DNA from 2 places in the Paracoccus seriniphilus genome. Region 2 is predicted to be linked to the other one. Evidence: riboswitches for the same ligand, from Rfam matches in the RefSeq annotation. Region 2 holds a riboswitch; the other holds the start of a gene.
The links. A riboswitch is a leader RNA that binds a small molecule or an ion and turns the genes downstream of it on or off. The one in region 2 is predicted to bind cobalamin.
Positions count from the first base shown of each region.

Region 1: it holds a riboswitch for cobalamin, as region 2 does, so the genes downstream of both, JHW44_RS13145 (energy-coupling factor ABC transporter permease) here and JHW44_RS10320 (TonB-dependent receptor plug domain-containing protein) in region 2, are expected to answer to the same signal.

Region 1 is NZ_CP067129.1:2,677,076-2,687,755, reverse strand. Features, by position in the region: gene JHW44_RS13170 (4-aminobutyrate--2-oxoglutarate transaminase) at 1-954, shown strand, start outside; gene JHW44_RS13165 (carbon-nitrogen hydrolase family protein) at 1,184-2,182, shown strand; gene JHW44_RS13160 (biotin carboxylase) at 2,348-3,799, shown strand; gene JHW44_RS13155 (C45 family autoproteolytic acyltransferase/hydrolase) at 3,808-4,794, shown strand; gene cobF (precorrin-6A synthase (deacetylating)) at 4,804-5,553, opposite strand; gene JHW44_RS13145 (energy-coupling factor ABC transporter permease) at 5,611-6,276, opposite strand; cobalamin riboswitch at 6,309-6,529, opposite strand; gene JHW44_RS13140 (cobyrinic acid a,c-diamide synthase CobB) at 6,549-7,895, opposite strand; gene cobM (precorrin-4 C(11)-methyltransferase) at 7,892-8,665, opposite strand; gene JHW44_RS13130 (cobalamin biosynthesis protein) at 8,662-9,009, opposite strand; gene cbiE (precorrin-6y C5,15-methyltransferase (decarboxylating) subunit CbiE) at 9,006-10,196, opposite strand; gene JHW44_RS13120 (cobalt-precorrin-6A reductase) at 10,195-10,680, shown strand, end outside.
Region 2 is NZ_CP067129.1:2,100,090-2,110,769, reverse strand. Features, by position in the region: gene JHW44_RS10335 (ABC transporter ATP-binding protein) at 1-512, opposite strand, end outside; gene JHW44_RS10330 (FecCD family ABC transporter permease) at 509-1,495, opposite strand; gene JHW44_RS10325 (ABC transporter substrate-binding protein) at 1,492-2,292, opposite strand; gene JHW44_RS10320 (TonB-dependent receptor plug domain-containing protein) at 2,279-4,135, opposite strand; cobalamin riboswitch at 4,254-4,444, opposite strand; gene JHW44_RS10315 (NAD-dependent deacylase) at 4,509-5,186, opposite strand; gene JHW44_RS10310 (hypothetical protein) at 5,191-5,493, opposite strand; gene JHW44_RS10305 (HAD family hydrolase) at 5,847-6,545, shown strand; gene JHW44_RS10300 (DMT family transporter) at 6,542-7,450, shown strand; gene lepA (translation elongation factor 4) at 7,619-9,418, shown strand; gene JHW44_RS10290 (protein-L-isoaspartate O-methyltransferase family protein) at 9,681-10,334, shown strand; gene JHW44_RS10285 (TolC family outer membrane protein) at 10,331-10,680, shown strand, end outside.

The DNA.
Region 1 (10,680 bases), 580 kb from region 2:
GAGAATGCCGTCAAGATTGCCCGCGCCCATACCGGTCGCCAGGCCGTCATTGCCTTTTCGGGCGGTTTCCATGGGCGAACCTTCATGGGCATGGCGCTGACCGGCAAGGTTCAGCCCTACAAGGCCGGTTTCGGGGCGCTGCCCGCAGATGTCTGGCATGTGCCCTTTCCAACCGAGGCCCATGGCATCACGGTGGCGGATTCGCTGGCGGCCATTGGCAATCTGTTCAAGGCGGATGTCGATCCGACCCGCGTTGCCGCGATCATTTTCGAACCGGTGCAGGGCGAGGGCGGCTTCTACCCCGCTCCGGCCGAACTGGTCCGCGGCCTGCGCGAGATTTGCGACGAGCATGGAATCCTGCTGATCGCGGACGAGGTGCAGACCGGATTCGCGCGCACCGGCAAGCTGTTTGCCATGGAACACTATGATGTGGCGCCCGATCTGATGACCATGGCCAAGAGCCTTGCAGGTGGCTATCCGCTGTCGGCCGTTGTCGGCCGGGCCGAGGTGATGGACGCCCCGCAACCGGGTGGTCTGGGCGGAACCTATGGCGGCAGCCCGCTGGGAATCGCGGCGGCACTGGCGGTTCTGGATGTCATCGAGGATGAGGGCCTGTGCGAACGTGCCGAAACCCTGGGCAATCAGCTGAAGGCGCGCCTGAAGGGTCTGCAGAACGAAGTGCCTGAAATGGCTGATGTTCGTGGCCCCGGCTTCATGGTCGCCGCCGAATTCATCGATTCCGACGGCACCCCGCTGCCCGAAATGACTGCAGCGGTGCGCGACGAGGCCCTGAAACGCGGGCTGATCCTGCTGACCTGCGGCGTTTACGGCAATGTCATCCGCTTCCTGTCGCCGATCACCATCGAGGACGAGGTATTCGCTGAATCGCTGGATATCCTGACCGAATCGCTGCGTGCCGCCCGAAAAGCCGTGACCGAAAGCCGCGCTGCCTGAGCCGGATTCCCGCCTTCAGGGCCGCAGTCCGCAATGGGACGGGCCATATGAAATATTTCGGGCGGGGGACGAGACATCTCTTTTGCCCGAAATTCAGGCATATACGGCTGCGGGCCGGATGAATGCTCCGTTCCGCATTGTAAACGGGGCGGGGCACTACACATAGATAACGACATCTGGTCGTTCGCGGCAGGAACGCTGCGCGCGCTAACAGGAGATTTGGAACAGAATGACCCCCTTTGCGATTGCAGGCATACAGATGCATGTTTCGGCGCTGCAGTCGAATGTCGAAGCCATGTTGCAGCGCGTCGATATTCTGATGGCGCGCTTTCCCTGGACGCAGATGGCGCTGTTCAGCGAATTGTCTCCATTCGGCCCGTTGAACAAATTCGCGCAGCCGTTTCCCAATGCCGCTCTGGAACAGTTCCAGCAAAAGGCCCGTCAGCACCGTCTTTGGCTGATCCCGGGGTCGATGTTCGAACAGACCGAGGACGGGCGTATTCTGAACACTTCGGTCGTGATCAATCCCGATGGCGAGATCGTCACCAAATATTCCAAGATGTTCCCCTTCCGGCCTTACGAAGAGGGTATTGCTGCCGGAACCGAATTCTGCGTCTTCGACGTGCCGAATGTCGGGCGCTTTGGCCTGTCGATCTGCTATGATATCTGGTTCCCTGAAACGACCCGACAGTTGACCAGCCAGGGCGTCGAAGTGTTGTTGCATCCGGTCCTGACCGGCACCACCGACCGTGACGCAGAACTGGCCATCGCGCGGGCAACGGCGGCGCAGTTCCAGTGCTATGTCTTCGATGTGAACGGGCTGAGTGCCGGTGGCGTCGGACGGTCGCTGGTTGTCGATCCTTCGGCAACGGTGCTGCACCAATCGGGCGGACAGGAAGACATCTTCCCCATAGAGGTCGATCTGGATCAGGTCCGTCGACAGCGCGAGACCGGCATGAAGGGACTGGGTCAGGTTCTGAAAAGCTTCCGCGACCGCAGCGTGGATTTCTCGGTCTATGACCGCAGCAGCGGCACCGACAGCTATCTGCAAAAGCTGGGACCGCTGCAGACGCCGGGTCAGGGGTCGCCCGCCGGGCTGCATGGCGCGGATCCGCGCAGCATGCTGGCCACGCCTCCGACACATGTTCCCATGACACCGGTTGCCGCCCAGGCCCAACCCGAGATCGTTCCGGCGGTGCCGCCCAAGGTCGCACATCGCGTCGAATGATCCTTGACACGGCCCTGTCGCGCAGGTTTGCGCGGCAGGTCGCAGCCATCGCGAAGCAAAGCCCTTCCGGTTGTGGCGTATCAGGCTTGTGAGAACTGTCCCACTGTGCCAGCGTTTCGGTAACGACAAGCAAAATGCTGGACCTGCAACAGGGGGGAGCCGCCCATGCCGAAAAAGACGCTGAAGAACATTTCCGAGATCCGTCGCTATTTTCACACCAATAGCGATCCGATCTATTTCGTCTCGGCCACGAATTTCAATCTTCTGGGCATCGATGAATGGGTCAAGAACTTCAAGTATATCTGCTACATGGATTGCTTTGACGGGCGTCACCCGAATGTCTTCGTGCCGTCCGAAGTCCCGCATGAGGAATTCCAGTCGATCGAGGACATCAACAACTATCTGTTGCAACACAAGGAAGTCATCGACCTGATCAAGCGTCGGGGCGGCAAGCCGAAATTCGTCTTTCTGATGTTCGATGAAAAGACCGAGATGCTGGTCAAGGAACTGGGCGGCGAAATCTGGTTCCCCAAGGCCAAGCTGCGCGAACGCTGTGACAACAAGATCGAAACCGTCCGCATCGGCAACAAGGCCGGCGTGCCCTCGGTGCCCAATACGCTGTCGGTGATCAAGGATTATGCCGATCTGAAAAAGATCTGCGACAAGGCCGGTCTGGGCCATGACCTGGTGCTGCAATCGGCCTTTGGTGACAGCGGCCATACGACCTTCTTCATCAAGTCCGAGGCCGATTTCCGCAAGCACCAGCATGAAATCGTCGGCCAGGGCGAGATCAAGATCATGAAGCGGATCAATTGCCGCGGATCAGCCATCGAAGCCTGTGTCACCCAGCAGGGGACCATCGTGGGCCCGCTGATGACCGAACTGGTCGGCTTCAAGGAATTGACGCCCTATCGCGGCGGGTGGTGCGGGAACGAGATCTTCTCGACCTCGTTTGCGCCTGCCGTGCGTCAGAAGGCGCGCGATCTGACCTTCAAGTTCGGTGAACAACTGCGCAAGGAGGGCTATCGCGGCTATTTCGAACTGGATTTCCTGATCGACAAGAAGACCGGCGACCTGTGGCTGGGAGAGCTGAACCCAAGGATCACCGGTGCCAGTTCGATGACCAATCATGCGGCTTTCGCCCATGCCGATGCGCCGCTTTTCCTGTTCCATCTGCTGGCGTTCTCGAAAAAGCCCTTTGAACTGGATGTCGCCGAACTGAACGCAAGATGGGCTGACCCCGACATGATCGACAGCTGGTCGCAGATGGTCATCAAGCATACCGACGACAATGTCGATATCATCACCGAGGCCCCGCAAAGCGGCATCTACAAGATGCTTGATGACGGGCGCGTGGTGTTTGACCGCTTCGATTACCACCGCCGCGCGGTCGAGGCCGAGAATGAGGCCTTCTTCCTGCGGATCTCGGCACCGGGTGATTATCGCTATGAAGGCGCCGATCTGGGCATTCTGGTGACGCGGGGCCGGTCCATGACCGCCGGGTTCAAGCTGACCGAACGGTCCCAGAAATGGATCCACGGCATCAAGAACGCATTTTCCGCCCAGCCGCTTCCGGCGGCGCAGGCCATGGAGCCGCCTGCCTTCAAGATCATGTAAGCCAGGACATGTCCCTGAACTTTCAGGCGATCAGCGAAGACGAGCCCGGCCCGATCTGGGCCGGGTTGTTCAACCTGTACTGGCCGTCCTATCGCAAATGGTGGGCTTCGGAAGGTTTGTCCGGCCGTCCCACCTATCGCGAGTGCCGTCTTGCGCTGGCACAACATATGCCGGAAATCCTGCCACTTTACGAAGAGCTTTGCGAACTGGTTGGCGGTGGGGACAGCCAGGCCAGATTTCTCAGTTTCTATTGCCCGCCGCGCTATCTGTCGGGCTGCAGCCAGGCAATCTGGCAGGGCGACAGGCCGCTGCTGGTGCGCAATTACGACTATAGCCCGGATGCCTTTGACGCCATCCTGATGCGCACAGCCTGGCAGGGACGGCGTGTCATCGGGATGAGCGATGGCATGTTCGGGCTGATCGACGGCATGAATGACGCCGGGCTGGCTCTGTCCCTGACCTTCGGAGGGCGGCGCGAGGTCGGCGATGGTTTCGGCATTCCGCTGATCCTGCGCTATATCCTGCAGACCTGCGAAACGCTGGACGAGGCCGCCGAAGTGCTGCGCCGCGTGCCCTGCCACATGAGCTATAACGTCACCGTTCTTGACGCAGAGAGGCGCTATTTCACCGCCTATCTGACGCCGGACCGCCCGACGATCATCTCGCAGACTCCGGTCGCCACCAATCATCAGGAGCGGGTGGAATGGCCCGGTCATGCCAGGTTTACCGCCACGGTGGAACGTCAGCGGTTCCTGCTGAACCGGCTGACCCTGCACCCGGAAACCCAGGATCGCTTCATCAGCATGTTCCTGCGCCCACCGCTGTATTCCACTGCGTTTTCTTCGGGGTTCGGCACCTTGTATACGGCGGCTTATATGCCCGCCGATCAGATGATGCAGGTCTGGTGGCCCCATCACGTCTGGACCCATAGTTTCGATCATTTCGTGACCGGCTCGCAGCGCGTGCTGATCCCGCATTCTCCGCCCTTGGGCTGACGGTCCGGTTCAGACCCGCCGCAGCAGATAGATATCCATGATCCAGCCATGGGCGGCTCGCGCCTGCGCGCGTGTCTCGATGATCCGGCTGCCGATCTCGGCCAGCGGACCTTTCAGCAGGATCTGTTCGGGCATGCCGACAAAGCCGCCCCACCAGATATACAGATCCTTTGGCGGCAGGGTCTGAAAGGAACAGGACCCATCCAGCATCACGACGACCGAATCGCTCTCCGCCGGCCAGCCGTGGTCGCGCAGATTGCGGCCCGTGGTGACATGGACCGGCGCACCGATGGTGTTCAGCGGAATAGCATGTGCCGCGCAAAGCGCCTGAATGGCGGTAATTCCGGGGATGACCTGCGTCTGCAGTGGCAGATGCGCGGTCAGCCGCTCGGCGATGCGCAGGGTGCTGTCATAGAGTGACGGATCACCCCAGATCAGAAAGGCCAGTTTCCCGCCCTCGGGCAGATATTGTCGTATCTGTCCCAGCCAGGCCTGCGCGATGGCATCATGCCAGTCATCGACGCCCTGACGGTAATCGGCGTGACTGGCGTCGCGGACCGGCAGCGGAAATTCGATCACCTGACAATCGGGGGCGCAATGATCAGCGCAGATCCTGCGGCGCAGCCCGGCCAGATCGTCCTTTTGGGCGCCCTTGAGAGGTATCAGGATCAGATCGGCCGAACGCATCGCATCGATCGCCTGCAGGGTCAGATGCCGGGGGTTTCCGGTGCCAATGCCGATCAGGCTCAGTTCGATCATCGCGACCTCATGCCTTGGTATGCGCGGGCCGGTTTCAGCCCGCGCGCCTCCTGTTGCTCAGGCGAACAGACGGGGCGTGACAAGGGCGCTGCCCTGAAGGCTGCGCATGGATTTCGCCACAGCCAGCACCGCCAGATCGACCAGTGGTTCGATCAGGATCACGGTCATATAGGCCACGCCAAAGGTCGCGACCCCTTCGATACCGGCAACGCCCTGACCGAGGATCGCCCAGAAGGCCACCCAGGCCACGACGCCACCCTGATAGGCCGTCGACAGGGCCAGCGCCTGTCCATAGCGCAGATCGACATAGGCGGTGCCCGGTGCGATGATCCGGTTGGCCAGAGCCGACAGGCCGAACAGCGGCACCAGCAGCGTGGTCATGTTCATGCCGTATTGCGGCAGATCGAAGGGTGCGAACAGCAGGCCCTGTGTCAGCAGACCAAGCGCAAGGCCGATGGCCGCGGGCGCCGCGCCGAACAGCAGGAACAATGTCGAGCCGAGGATGAAATGGACTTCGGAAACGCCGACCGGGTAATGGGGCAGAACCTCGAAGAACACGAAGACAAGCGCCGTGGTCAGCACGCTGCGCAGGGCCAGCGAGGTCCAGCCCTTCTCCTGTGCGGTCTGGAAGGCCAGCCTCAGGCCATAGGCTCCGGCAGCCGCGGCCGTGGCATAGCTGAGCGCAAGCTTTGCGCCGGTGACAATTCCGGGTTCGATATGCATGTCAGTCTCCTTTGCCGTCCCACCCGACGGCTGTTGGTTATGGGCTGACGGCCGGTCTCCTGGCTCGCGGGTCAAGGCGTCGCTTCGGCCTTCCCGGCCCGATGGGCCAGTGGCTTTGTTGAAGCACGCTCTCCGCATACAGTCGCGGGGGCGGCTGGGGCTTCGGGTGCCGCGATTTGGTCCACCCTTCCCCATTCCCGATGAAGCCCGACGCTTGGCGTCTGTACGGGCACCGATCAGAGTTTCAGCTAAATTGCATTGCGCGCGCGCGGTCAAGCATTCTGGCTGCGCGAAATCAGGTGAAAGAAGGTGCCCGTGACATGCCCGCCACCGGGCATCACGCGATGCGATCCGGTTTCCGCGACCAGATTTCCGTTGGCGTCACTGACGCGCGCCAGCGGCTCATCCGGTTGCGACAGGATCGAGGCATAGTGAAATTCATGACCGCGCAGGGTTGCCCCGGCTTGCAGCCCGGGCATTGGCGCATCCAGCCGCGCCATGCGATAGCCCAGATGCATCCGGCGCTTGTGATAGCTGGTTTCCAGCCCCAGCAGGCCGGTCATGGCATGGCGCTTGCCTTCGGCATCCGTCAGCCCCGCGCCCAGCACCATATAGCCGCCGCATTCACCATGCACCGGGCGGCTGCGGGCGAATCGGGCAAGCCCCTCGCAGAAATTGCCTGCCCCGGCGATGCGACCGGCATGCAGTTCGGGATAACCGCCGGGCAGCCAGCAGCAATCGGCACTGTCATCGGGGGCCTGATCCGCCAGTGGCGAAAATGGCAGGATGGTCGCGCCCTGCCGGCGCCATTCGTCGATCAGATGCGGATAGACGAAGCTGAATGCCTCATCCCGTGCCAGAGCGATCCGCTGACCGGGTGGCGGCACGGGGTGATGCGAGGCGACTTGCATCAGGGGGCGTGCCGCGGCGGCAGCCAGAATCGCGTCCAGATCGCAATGCTGCCCGACAAATTCGCCCGCCTGATCCAGCAGCGCCCGCAGATGCGGGGTCTCTTCGGCCTGCACCAGACCCAGATGGCGTTCGGGCAGTTCGATATTGCCGCGCCGGGGCAGTGATCCCAGCACCGCGATCCCGGCGCGCGCCATGCCTTCGCGGATCAGCGCCTCGTGCCGGGGCGAGGCCACGCGGTTCAGCACCACGCCGGCAAAGGGCAGATCGGGGGCAAGCGTGGCAAATCCATGTGCGATGGCTGCCGCCGATTGCGCCTGCCCAGAGACATCCAGAACCAGCAGCACGGGCCAGCCGGTCATCATGGCGATCTCGGCGCTGGCACCGATGCCATGTTCCCCAGGCGACGCCACCCCGTCGAACAGCCCCATCGACCCCTCGGCCAGCACCAGATCGGCAGGTTCGCGTCCTTGCAGATGCGCAACGATCTGCGCCTGTCCCATCGCCCAGCTGTCCAGATTGAACGAGGGCTGCCCGGCGGCCGCCAGATGAAAGGCGGGGTCGATGTAATCCGGCCCGGACTTGAAGGGCTGCACGCGAATTTCGCGCGCCCGCAGGGCCGCCAGCAGGCCCAGCATCAACATGGTCTTGCCGGTGCCCGAGGAGGGTGCGGAAATCATCAGGCCCGGTGTCAGGGGCATATTGCTCATTCGGGGAACCTCGGTTCTGGGCCAATGGGGCGATAGCGGCGGTCGTAATCGGCGGCGTAAAGACGGCTGTCGTCGAAATCCTGTCCCGCCAGAGCCGGACCGACCAGAATCAGCGCGGTCCGGTCGATTCCCTCGGCCTGCGTGGCGATGTCGGCAAGGCGCGCGCGAATGATCTTCTGGTCCGGCCAACTGGCGCGCCAGACCACGGCGGCGGGGCAATCCGCGCCATAGAAGGGGATCAGTTCCTCGGCCACATCCGGCAAGGCATGGATCGACAGATGGATGGCCAATGTCGCGCCGGTGCGGGCGAAATTCTGCAATGTCTCGCCATCGGGCATTTGCGAGGCCCGCCCCGAAGTGCGCGTCAGCACCACGGATTGCGCCAGCCCCGGCAGGGTCAACTCGCTCTGCAAGACTGCTGCGGCCGCCGCAAAGGATGGCACGCCGGGTGTCACGTCAAAGGGGATGTCCAGCGCTCTCAGGCGGCGCAGCTGTTCGCCCATTGCCGACCAGACAGACAGATCGCCCGAATGCAGTCGCGCCACGTCCTGACCCGCTGTATGGGCGCGCGACATTTCCGCGATGATCTCGTCCAGAGTCAACGGCGCGGTGTTGATGATGCGGGCACCGGCGGGGCAGTGATCCAGCAAGGCCGGGGGGACGAGGCTGCCGGCATAGAGGCAGACCGGGCAGGCTGCGATCAAGTCGCGACCGCGCAGGGTTATCAGATCCGGCGCTCCGGGGCCGGCACCGATGAAATGTATGGTCATGGGCTTTCGGGACTCTCTGCAATTGCGGCAGTGGCGGTTCCGCAGGCGCTGGTGACGCGCGCCGCGATGATCACGGCATCCTTTCCGCAGGCGGCGATGGCAGCAGCCTCGGCCACCGAACCGGTGCCATGCAGCGCCTGGATGCGCGGCGATTGGGTGGGCGTTTCGATGCCCGCCACCTCGACAAGGATCAGCGGCAGGCTGAGGGCGCGCAACTCGGCGGCGCGGGCGGGAATGGTGGCGACGCCCTCGACCGGTCCGGCGATCATCAGGACGCGCAGCAGCGCATCGCGCAAGGCTTCGACCGAGGCGCCGGGGCGGCATCCGATTCCAGCGATCTTCATCGTGTCACGCTCCATTGAGTGACGGCGCGGGCGGTTTGCCAGCCCCGCATCCGGCCGAGGGGCGCCACAGCGGACAGCTGGATCCGCGTCAGATCCCCACCCAGATCGGCGTGATGTGCGATCAGCAGGGCCTCGGTTTCCAGCGTGACGGCATTGCAGACCAGCCGCGCGCCAGCAGGCATCAGACCCCACAGCATGTCCAATAGCGCGGCACTGGCCCCGCCGCCGACGAAAACTGCATCGGGTTCGGGCAGGCCCTCCAGCGCGGCGGGGGCGGCACCCTGAAGACAGTTGATTGCATCGCAGAGACCGAAAGAGGCGATGTTCTGACGGATATTGTCGGTGCGGTCTTCGCGGGGTTCGATGCAAATGGCGCGTCCGCCCGCCAGTGCCCATTCGACGCTGATCGCGCCCGAGCCTCCGCCAATATCCCAAAGCAGTTCGCCGGGGCGCGGGGCCAGGGCGGCAAGGCTGATCGCGCGTATCGGAGCACGGGTGATCTGGCCGTCCTGCGTGAAATATTCATCCGGACGTCCGGGGGCATTTGGCAGGCCTTCTCCGCGTGGCAGATGATCCCCGCGCAGGGCCACGGCGACCGGTGCTTGGATATCCGTCAGGTCGAATCGATCGGCGCGGGTCCAGCGGATGCGCTCGGACGGGCCGCCCAGACGTTCCAGCACGGCCAGTTCCATCCTGCCCATGCCCTGCGTTACAAGCCAATCGGCCAGACGTGCAGGGGTCGCCCCGTCGCGCAGGGTGGCAAGGATGCGGCATTTGCGGGCCAGAAACGGGCGCAGACGTGCGAATTCTGCCGCATGCAACCCCATGCAGCGGGTTGTCTCAAGCCGCCAGCCCAGCCGCGCGGCGGCCAGCGAAAAGCAGCCCGCCGCAGGAAAGACCTGCCATTCCTCGGGGGCCAGATGCGCGGTCAGTGTTCCGCCGACGCCAAACCAGAAGGGGTCGCCCGAGGCCAGCACCACGACTGGATCGGGCTTGCAGGCCAGAACCTGTGAAATATCGAAGGGAACCGGCCATGGGCGGCCCCTGTCCCCAATCTTTGCCAGCGCCAGATGTCGGGCGCCGCCAAAGACAAGCCGCGCCTGCGCCAGTGCCTGGCGGCTTGCATCTGTCAGCCCCTCTGGCCCATCTTCGCCCATGCCGATAATCGTCAGCCAGGGCCTAGTCATGACACGCATCCTTTTGTTGGGCGGCACCAGTGAAGCCAGTCGTCTTGCGGGATTGCTGGCCGGTGCCGGTATGAACGCGATCTTTTCCTATGCCGGGCGCACCGATGCGCCGCGCGCCCAGCCCCTGCCGATGCGGGTGGGCGGTTTTGGCGGCGTGGCGGGGCTGAGCGATTATCTGCGGCAGCAAGAGATCAGCCATGTGATCGACGCCACCCATCCCTTTGCCGCACGGATCAGCCGCAATGCCATGCTGGCCTGTGAACGGGCAGGGGTGGATCTGCTGGTCCTGCAGCGCAGGGCGTGGCGCGCGGGTGACGGCGACAACTGGACCATGGTCGCGGATTATGACTCGGCCGCGGCGGCGCTGCCCGATGGCGGGGCGCGGGTCTTTCTGGCCATCGGCAAGCAGAACCTGCAGCCTTTTGCGAGCCGGGCGAACCGATATCTGTTGCGGCTGGTGGATGCGCCGCAAGGCCCGCTGCCC
Region 2 (10,680 bases):
CAGGCCAGTTGCTGGGCGGGGTCCAGCCCGGCGATAGGTTCATCGGCCAGCATCAGGGGCGTTTCCTGCGCCAGCGCGCGGGCGATCAGAACCCGGCTTTGTTCGCCACCAGACAGGCGCATGGCGGTGCGCTTGCGAAAGGGCTCCAGATGCATGCGGGCGATGGCGGCGTCTATGGCCGCCCGGTCCACGGCGGCACGCCCGCTACCGGGCCAGGGAATACGGCCAAGTGCGATCAAGTCCTCGACGCTGACCGGCCATGCGATTTCGCGTGACTGGGGCAGATAGGCGGCTTTGCGAGCACGATCCGCCGCGCTCATCCCGGCCAGATTGCTGTGACCCGCGGTCACCGGCAGCAGCCCCAGCGCGGTTTCCATCAGAGTGGACTTTCCCGCGCCATTCGCGCCGATCAGGCCGACCAACTCATGTCGGTCCAGCGTCAGATTGATATCGCTCAGCACCGGTCTGTTGCGGCGGGTGACCGAAAGGCCCTGAAGTTCCAGCAGCATCACATCCGCCCTCCGCTGCGCGTTTTCCAGATCAGATGCAGGAACAGTGGCGCCCCCACCAATGCGGTGATGACCCCCAGCTTCAGATCGCGTTCGGGCAGGATCAGGCGCACGGCAATATCGGCCGACAACAGCAGAACCGCTCCGCCCAAAGCCGATGTCAGCAACAGTGCCGAGGGCCGGGCACCCACCCAGGGACGCAGGATATGTGGCACGACCAGACCGACGAATCCGATGGCTCCCGCAACGGCGGTGGCGGGGCCGACGATCAGCGCGACCCCGATGACCAGCCGCAGGCGCAGCGCGGCGGGTGAGACTCCCATCGCCGCCGCCGCAGATTCCCCCAGTGTCAGCGCGTCCAGCGCGCGCCGGGTCGTCCAGATCAGCACAGCGCCCAGCATCATTGGCGGCAGCGCAAGCCAGACATGAACCATCGAGCGATCGGCAAGCGATCCCATCAGCCAGAACACGATTTCATTGGCGGCATAGGGATTGGGGGAAAGGTTCAGCACCAATGCCGTGCCAGAACCTGCCAGCGCGGAAATCGCCACCCCGGCCAGGATCAGCGTTACCGAGCCGCCCTGCGGACCTGCCAGCATGAACAGCAGCGCGATGCCGATGGCCGCGCCGATCAGCGCGGATACAGGCAGGGCAAGGGGCGAGGCCAGAGAAAGCCCGGATTGAATCGCCAGAACGGCCCCCAGCGCTGCCATGCCGGAAACGCCGATCAGCCCCGGCTCGGCCAACGGGTTGCGCAGATAGCCCTGCATTGCAGCACCGGTCAGACCAAGACCCGCGCCAATGGCGCAGCCCAGAACCGCGCGCGGCAGGCGGATCTCACGCATGACTATCGGAACCGGACCGTCACCGCCGTTGAACAGCGCGGCCAATCCCTGCCAGGCACCGATGCCTGCCGGGCCGGTCAGCAGCGACAGCGCAAAAAGAAGTGCGGCAATCGCGGTCAGGGACAGAACCAGCGCTTTCATTCAAGACTCTCGATGGCGCGCAGGATAAAGGGCGTGCCGCAGATCCAGTCCTGATCGGTGACCTTTTGTGCCGCGGGGGCAATGCGGGCCAGCGCCGGGTGGTCCAGAATGGCTTCGCTGCGCGATTGTCCGGGCCATTTCGCTCCGGTGATCAGCCGGTCGGGCCGCGACATGACCAGCATCTCCATCGGCAGGCTGCCGGTATGGCGGATCCCCATTTCCGCGGCGATATTGCGAAAGCCGGCCTGTGCCAGAATGGTGCCGGCCAGCGTATCCGGCCCCGAGGTCACGCCATTGGCATAATAGAGCGCCGCCCGGCCCCGATCCCTGCCGGATGCCAGCCGCGCCAGCCCCTGATCGAATTGCGCCAGCAGATCACGTGCCTGCGCATCCTGTCCCAACAATGCACCGACATGGGTGATCTCGTTGCGAATCGCGGCGATGCTTTCGGCAGGGGGCAGAACCTCGACCTGCAGGCCAAGCCGGCGCAGCATTGCGACCGTCGGCCCCGAGGCAAACTGACCCGCCAGCACCAGATCGGGGCGCATCAGATAGATTTCCTCGGCGCGGCCATAATTGATCGGATAGGCAGCAGCTTGGGCCGCCATGGGCGACATGCGCGGATCCTGCGCCAGATCACTGACCGAGATCAGTTGCCCCGGCGCCGCCAACATCATGGCGATCTGATCCGTGCACAGGTTCATCGACACCACACGCCGCGGGGCAGCATGGCCCGGCAGCGCTGCCGCCATCAGCCAGGCTGACACCAGCGCGACAAGGGTTCTAGAAAGACGCACGGATGCCCACATAGGCCGCTCGATCCGAGGTGCCATAGCCATCATTCAACTGGTATTGCTCGTCAAAGATATTCTCGAGCCGCAGATAGGCCTCGACATCGCGGGGCAGGGATTGGCGCAGGATCAGGTCCACGGTCGTGAAGTCATCCAGGTCATCGGGACGGTCCGCGACATGCTGCAGCTGGATCCCTGCCGTCGTGTCGGTCGAGAATGTGGTCTCGAAACCCAGATTCAGGACATGCCGGGGAACCTTGGCCCATTCCGAAGTCGGGCCGCTGTCGGTATAGGTATAGGCTGCCGTCAGCCTGTGGTTGCCAAAGCTGTGACGCGCATCAAGCTCCAGCCCCGAACGCCGCGCCTTGCCATCGACCTGGGCATAGCAGCCCGGCATGGCATAGGGACCGGATGCGGCAGCGCAGGAGATGCTGTCGGGATCCCAGCCGATCAGGTCATCCGCTTCCATCCAGAAGGCGGTGGCGCGCAGATGGCTGTCGTTGCCCCAAAGCTTTTCGACCCCGATTTCCGCCGTGCGGCTTTCCTCGCGCTGGAGGTCGTCGTCTCCATAGGCACTGTAGAGTTCATAGAGCGACGGTGCGCGGAACCCGTTGCCAAAGGCCGCGCGGAACAGCAGGTCGTCGCTGGCACGATAGACGGCTGCCACCCGCCCCGAAGTGAAACCGCCGAACTGGGCATGCTCATCGCGGCGCAGCGATGCGTTGAGATCGATGCTGTCACCCACGGGCATGGCGATTTCGCCAAAGACACCTGATAGCCGAGCGTCGCCATTGCCCTCGGCCTTTTCCTTTTCCGTGTCGGCACCAAAGATCACCCGCGTGCCATTGCTGCCCAGATCGGTCGCCCCATGCCAGGACAGTTTGGTGCGCGTGCCCTTGAAGGGAGATTCATAGCCGTTCGTCCAGCTGCTGCGGTCCAGTTGATAGCGCGTCAGGGCGATTTCGTGATCGATCGATCCGGTCGAGAACTCGGCGAAGGCGCGCAGGCCATAGGATTCCTTGTCGGTATAGTCGTCCCCCGGCGTGCCATAGGTGTCTCCGAAATAATAGTTTCCGGTGGCGAAATCGTAAAAGCCATCATCGAAATCGGCACGGCTCTCTTCCCAGAAACCGTTCACGCCGATGGTCACGCCTGACTGCAGGTGATGTGCGGCGTAGAATGTCAACCGCGTGGCTTCATAGCCGTCATTTTCGGTATTGCCGTCGTTCTCATCGCTGGCGGAGTAGCCGTCGGTAATGATCCGGCTGGCCTGGAATGCCAGATCGGTGTCGTCGCGGCGCAGGGTCACGCCATAGCTGGCCTGCAGGCTGCGATAGCTGCCGGCCTCGATGGCGAATTCCTGATGCAGCCCATCCTGGGTGGGACGCAGGGATTGCAGGCTGAGCACTCCGGCCATGGCCCGCGACCCATAGAGCGCGGATTGCGCGCCGCGCAGCAATTCCGCCCGGTCTATGCTGCTGCCGGTCAGGCCGCCAATGTCGAAATAGGGCTGCCCGGCAGCGGCGTCGGAAACGTCGATGCCATCGATCAGCACGGGCAGATACTGGCTGGGCGCACCGCGCAACTGGATCGAACCCGTGGTGCCCAGGGGGCCGGATTGACGCCAGTTGACCCCGGGCAGGCGCGACAATGTCTCTGCGATCGGCTGCCCGACCTGATCCTGCAGGTCCTCACGTTGAAGGATCGAAACCGAACTGCCCGAATGCGAAAGTTCGGTCGCTTCGCGGTTGGCGGTCAGAGTGATGGTCGGCAGGACCGTGTTGTCCTGCGCCAGTGCGGGAGAGGCAAATGCTGCGACCGAAGTCGCGAGAATGGAAAGGCGTTTCACGTCGTGGTCCCTTTCAGGCGCCCAAAGCGGGCGGTCTGCGGTCTGTCCGGCGGCGGTGCCGGACGGCGGTTACCACCACATCGGAACATCCGTTTCGTGCATGCCCCACGCATGCACTCAGGGTGATAGGGCTTCGGCAGGTCTCCTGACTTCACGGGTCACTGGTCGGCCGGGCCTTCCCATCCGTATCTGGCGGACAGTGGCATGTTCCGGCCTCGCTCACCGCTGACAGTTGCGGGGGCAGTCGCGGAATTTCACCGCATTCCCTTTTCACCGGGAAATCCCGGAACCGAGGCAGGGCGGAGCTAGACCAGCGTCCGGATTCGCGCAAGGACAATTGCCCCACCGCCAGAAGAAGGGCAGGGCATCTGTGTCATGAAAGCGACGCCACCCAGCCGGGCACCGTCTCCGAGGCCGGGCCGCGGATATGGTGGTCGAAATCGCGCGAGGTGGCACTGTTCTGCAGGTTCAGCTCGATGCAATTGGCCCCCATGCGCCCGGCATGCTGGGCAAATCCGGCCGCAGGATAGACATTGCCAGAGGTGCCGATGGCGGCGAAAAGATCGCAATCCTCCAGCGCCGCCCAGATCCGCTCCATATGATAGGGCATTTCTCCGAACCAGACGATATCCGGCCGTGCCGCAAGCGCCGCGCAGGACGGGCATGGCGTTTGCGGGGACATTTCCGCCGGGGCAGGCCAGCGATGCCCGCAACTGGCGCAAAGCGCGGTGCTCAGGGAACCATGCATATGGATGACATCCGGGCTTCCCGCGCGTTCATGCAGGTCATCGACATTCTGGGTGATCAGCGTCAGATCATGTCGTCCTGCCAGTTCCGCCAGCGCGCGATGGGCCGCGTTGGGCTGTGCCGCTGCCGCGCCCTTGCGGCGGTCGTTATAGAACCGGTGAACCAGATCGGGGTCGCGGACAAAGCCTTCGGGGCTGGCCACATCCTCGATGCGATGCTCTTCCCACAGCCCGTCGCTGGCGCGAAATGTCGCCAATCCGCTTTCGGCTGATATGCCGGCACCTGTCAGAACGGTAATGCGCAAGGGATCAACGGCAATAGGCTTCGGCCGACGAGGCAAAGCGCTTGTAGCGCGCCCAGAAGGCATTGTCCGCGTTCGATTTCGACATGCGCACGACCTGCGCCTGATGGGGGTCCCTGAAGAAGGCCGCGGCGCGGCGCTGATCCGAGCGCGACAGGGTCTTGTTCGCGACACGCTGAATGCAACTGCACAGATGTCTGTTTCCTTGTGCGCGGTCGGAACGCACGCAGGCGCTGTCGATGGGGCCGGCCATGGCCAGCGGTGCCGTCAGAACGATGGCGGCCGCCGCAATCACGATACGGTTCAGCATGGGGCTGTCTCCTCGGTTTCCTGGTCTTGTCCTCAGGTGAGGGTGCGCCGGTTGACCCGGTCTGGATTCCCTTCTTAGGAGGCAAAGGTAGCAAAATCGGCGATGCCGCTCAATCTTCCAGATGATTTCCCGGTCCGGACTGTGGCGGTCGCGCGGCGTGGAAGCGGCAAGAGAGAGGCGGCCCGGCGATGCGTGCAAAGGGCATTTCACCGCTGGCAGATGGCGCGTGGCGCGGAAAAACGTGCCATTTCAGGGGCCGGGCAGGCCTCTCCGGCGCGGTCGAGCACCGGGTTTGACAAAGCGGCAGAGCCGTGATTTCGCTGCCTGACTGCGACAACGCGCCGCGAGAGGTCATGATGTTCGACGCCATAGGTCTGGATGCAGATGATACCCTTTGGGAAAACGAGACCTTCTTCCGCAGCACGGAAGCGGCTTTCGCGGATATGCTGGCGGACCATGCGGAACGTGATGCGGTGACCGAACGGCTGGTCGAGACCGAAAAGCGCAACCTGTCGCGCTATGGTTTCGGCATCAAGGGCTTCATGTTGTCGATGGTCCAGACGGCGGTCGAACTGACCGAGGGGCGCGTGGATGGCCATACCATCGGCAGAATCCTGGAGATGGGGCGGGATATGCTGGCCCATCCCGTGCATCTGCTGGAGGGGGTCGAGGATGCCCTGGCCGCATTGGAGAATCGCCGTCTGTTCCTGATCACCAAGGGCGACCTGATGGATCAGGAGCGCAAGATCGCAGCCTCGGGTCTGGCGGAACGATTCGCCGCGATAGAGATTCTGGCCGACAAGACGCCGGGCCAATATGCGCGGGTTCTGAAACGGCACGGCGTTGCGCCCGAACGTTTCCTGATGGCGGGAAACTCGATGAAAAGCGATGTGCTTCCGCCGGTCGAGCTTGGCGGAATCGGGGTGTTCATTCCCCATGACATGACCTGGTCAGTGGAACATGCCGAGCCCGAAAGGCATCCCCGCCTGCACGAGTTGGCAAGGATCACGGAGCTTCCGGGGCTGATCGAGATGCTGGAGTGCAGGACATGACCCCCAATGCGCGGGCTGCCCTGCTGATGACATTGAGCATGGCCAGCTTCTCTTGCGAAGATACCCTGTTGAAATTGCTGTCACGCGACATTCCGACCGGGCAACTGCTGCTGCTGGTCGGCCTGGCGGGCATGTTGCTGTTTGGCCTGTGGCTGGCCTTCAGTCCCGAAGGGCTGGAATGGCGTTTTCTCTATGTGCCCAAGGTCCTGTTGCGCAATCTGGCCGAGGCGGTGGCCGGGATCGCATTTCTGACCGCGCTGTCGATCGGCGATCTCAGCATTGCCTCGGCGATTCTTCAGGCATCGCCACTGCTGATGACCCTGGGGGCGGCGCTGTTCCTGAAAGAACCGGTGGGCTGGCGGCGCTGGTCCTCGATCATTATCGGCTTTGTCGGGGTGCTGCTGATCGTCAGGCCGGGCTCGGATGCCTTTCAGCCGGCCTCGATCCTGGCGGTGATTGCGGTCATTGCGCTGGCCGCGCGCGATCTGCTGACGCGCCAGCTGCCGGCAAATATCGGTTCGGGCTTTCTGACAGCCTCGGCATTCGGGTCGATGGCGGTGGCCGGTCTGTTTCTGATGCTGGTTGCGCAACAGAGGCCGGTCATGCCTTCGGGAGGCGAGATTGCGACCATGACGGCCTCGCTGGCGTTCGGCTTGGGGGGCTATGTCACCATGGTCATCGCGATCCGGGTGGGGGAGATCGGTGCGATTGCTCCGTTTCGCTATTCACGGCTGGTTTTCGCGATAGCCTTGGCGATGATCGTCTTTCGCGAACGCCCGGATGCGCTGACCTTGACCGGAGCCGCGATCATCGCTGTCGCCGGTGGCTATGCCATGTGGCGCGAAACCCGGTTGCGCCAGACCGGCGCAAGCGAATCGGCGTCCGGCATGGCCCGGCCCGGCTAGAAGGGGGCGAAGGCAGGGTTTGCGCGCTTTGCCGGCCCGGGTCCGGGGGCAGCCGCGCCGCCCCAACGAAGGGCCGGCGCGGCTCCGAGGCAATGCCTCGGGCAAGAAGCGGCACCCGAGGCGCGAAAGCCTCTTTTCGTGGCGTCCCGGGCCTTGTATAGCCGCCCAATGACCGAGCTGTCCCATATACGCAATTTCTCGATCGTGGCGCATATCGACCACGGAAAATCCACGCTGGCTGATCGGCTGATTCAGCTGACGGGCACTGTCGCTGAACGCGACATGAAGGCCCAGATGCTGGACGCCATGGATATCGAGCGCGAGCGTGGCATCACCATCAAGGCCAACACCGTTCGCATCGTCTATCCGGCAAAGGATGGCGAGACCTATGTGCTCAATCTGATCGACACGCCGGGCCATGTCGATTTCGCCTATGAGGTCAGCCGCTCGATGCGCGCGGTCGAGGGATCATTGCTGGTGGTTGACGCCACGCAGGGGGTCGAAGCGCAGACCCTGGCGAATGTCTATCAGGCCATTGATGCCGATCACGAGATCGTCCCGGTCCTGAACAAGATCGACTTGCCGGCCGCCGAGCCCGACCGCGTCAAGGAACAGATCGAAGACGTGATCGGGATCGACGCTTCGGAGGCAGTTCCGATCAGCGCCAAGACCGGCATCGGCATTCCCGATGTGCTGGAGGCCATCGTTACGCGTCTGCCCGCTCCGACCGGGGATCGTGATGCGCCGTTGAAGGCGATGCTGGTCGACAGCTGGTATGATCCCTATCTTGGCGTCGTGGTCATGATCCGCGTCATGGATGGGATGATCCGCAAGGGCGATCAGGTCAAGATGATGCAGACCGGCGCGACCTACCGTCTGGACAAGCTGGCCGTGCTGACCCCGGCGATGAAGGATATTCCCGAACTTGGACCGGGCGAGATCGGCGTGTTCACCGCCTCGATCAAGCAGGTGCGCGATACGCGGGTCGGCGATACGATCACGCATGAGAAAAAGCCCTGTGCGACGCCACTTGCGGGCTTCAAGCCCGCGCAGCCGGTGGTGTTCTGCGGGTTGTTCCCGGTTGATGCCAATGATTTCGAGGCGCTGCGCGACGCGATTGAAAAGCTGGCGCTGAACGATGCCAGTTTCAGCTACGAGATGGAAACCTCGGCGGCGCTTGGCTTCGGTTTCCGCTGCGGCTTTCTCGGATTGCTGCACCTTGAGGTGATCCGCGACCGGCTGGAACGCGAATATGATCTGGATCTGATCACCACCGCCCCTTCGGTGGTGTTCAAGCTGCATATGCGTGATGGCGAGGTGCGCGAGTTGCACAATCCCGCAGATATGCCCGATCCGACGCTGATCGACCATATCACCGAGCCGCGCATCAAGGCCACGATCATGGTGCCCGACGAATATCTGGGCGATGTGCTGAAGCTGTGTCAGGACCGGCGCGGCATCCAGATGGATCTGACCTATGCGGGCAGCCGCGCGATGGCGGTCTATGACCTGCCGCTGGCCGAAGTCGTTTTCGATTTCTATGACCGGCTGAAATCGGTGACCAAGGGTTATGCCAGCTTTGACTATCAGATCAGCGAATACCGCGAGGATCATCTGGTCAAGATGTCGATCCTGGTGAACGACGAACCTGTGGATGCGCTGTCGATCATGGTGCATCGCGACCGCGCCGAGTCGCGTGGCCGCGTCATGGTCGAAAAGCTGAAAGAGCTGATCCCGCGGCATATGTTCAAGATTCCGATCCAGGCTGCCATCGGCAGCCGCGTCATCGCACGCGAGACGCTGTCGGCCATGCGCAAGGATGTGACCGCCAAATGCTATGGCGGCGACGCAACGCGCAAGAAGAAGCTGTTGGAAAAGCAGAAGGCCGGCAAGAAGAAGATGCGCCAGTTCGGCAAGGTCGAAATCCCTCAGGCGGCCTTCATTCAGGCGCTGAAGATGGACAACTGACCACGCTTTCCAAGCGCGCCGGACCTTTCGGGATTCGGCGCGACATGGTAAGCGATGAAGCCAGAGATCTGTCAGCGATCCGCGAATTTCGCGGCGGCACCCTGCCAAATCGGGGTGCAGGGTGGCGCTGCAGGCGTGAAATTTGGTTCAAATCAGTGCAGATCTTTGTAAAATGCAGGATCAAGATGGCCCAAGCGGCGTTGCCCAGCCTCGTGAATCGTGGCAATAAGCGCGCAAAGCAGGTCGAGCAGAGGTTTCCGACATGACCGATTTCGCCGCGCGCCGCACCATGATGGTGGATACTCAGGTTCGTCCGAACGATGTAACAAAGTTTCCGATTATCGAAGCTATGCTGACGATTCCGCGCGAGGATTTTGTCCCCGCATCCCGTCGTGCCGTCGCCTATTCCGGAGAAAATCTGCCCTTGAGCGACAAGCGTGTCATGCTCGAGGCGCGCACTCTGGCCAAGATGCTGGATGCGCTGGATATCGAGCCGGATCACCTAGTCCTGGATATCGCTTGTGGCCTTGGCTATTCGGCCGCGGTGATCGCGCGCATGGCGGAAGCCGTCGTCGCCATTGAGGATGACGAGGACATGGCCGCCGAGGCACAGACGCGACTGGCCGATGCCGGCGTCTATAATGTCGCAGTTCTTGCCGGAGCCCTTGCCGAAGGCAATGCCAAGCAGGGCCCCTATGATGCCATTCTCATCGAGGGCGGCGTCGAAGAGGTTCCCGCTGCGATCATTGACCAATTGAAAGAGGGTGGCAAGATCGCTGCCCTGTTCGTGGAGGGGTCACTGGGCGTTGTCCGTATCGGACACCGCCTGAACGGACGCGTCAACTGGCGCTACGCATTCCATGCGCATGCTCCCTTGCTGCAAGGTTTCGAGCGCGAAAGAGGATTCTGCCTGTGAGCAAATTATCCAAGATCCGCGCTGTCGTGATCGCGGCCGGGATATCGGTCGTGACGATCGGGCAGGCCAGTGCCGAGACGTTGGCCGATACTCTGGTCGCGGCCTATCGCAACTCTGCGCTGATCGAACAGAATCGTGCTGTCCTGCGCGCGGCGGATGAAGATGTCGCCAGCGCCGTGGCACAATTGCGGCCGGTGGTGCAGTGGATCGCCGGCCACACGGTCTCGCGTAAGGAAGGCGCAACCACTCTGCGCACCACGTCGCTGGGTCTCAGCGCGGAAATGGTCCTGTATGACTGGGGGCGTTCGCAACTGGCCATCGACGGTGCGAAAGAGCAGGTCCTGGC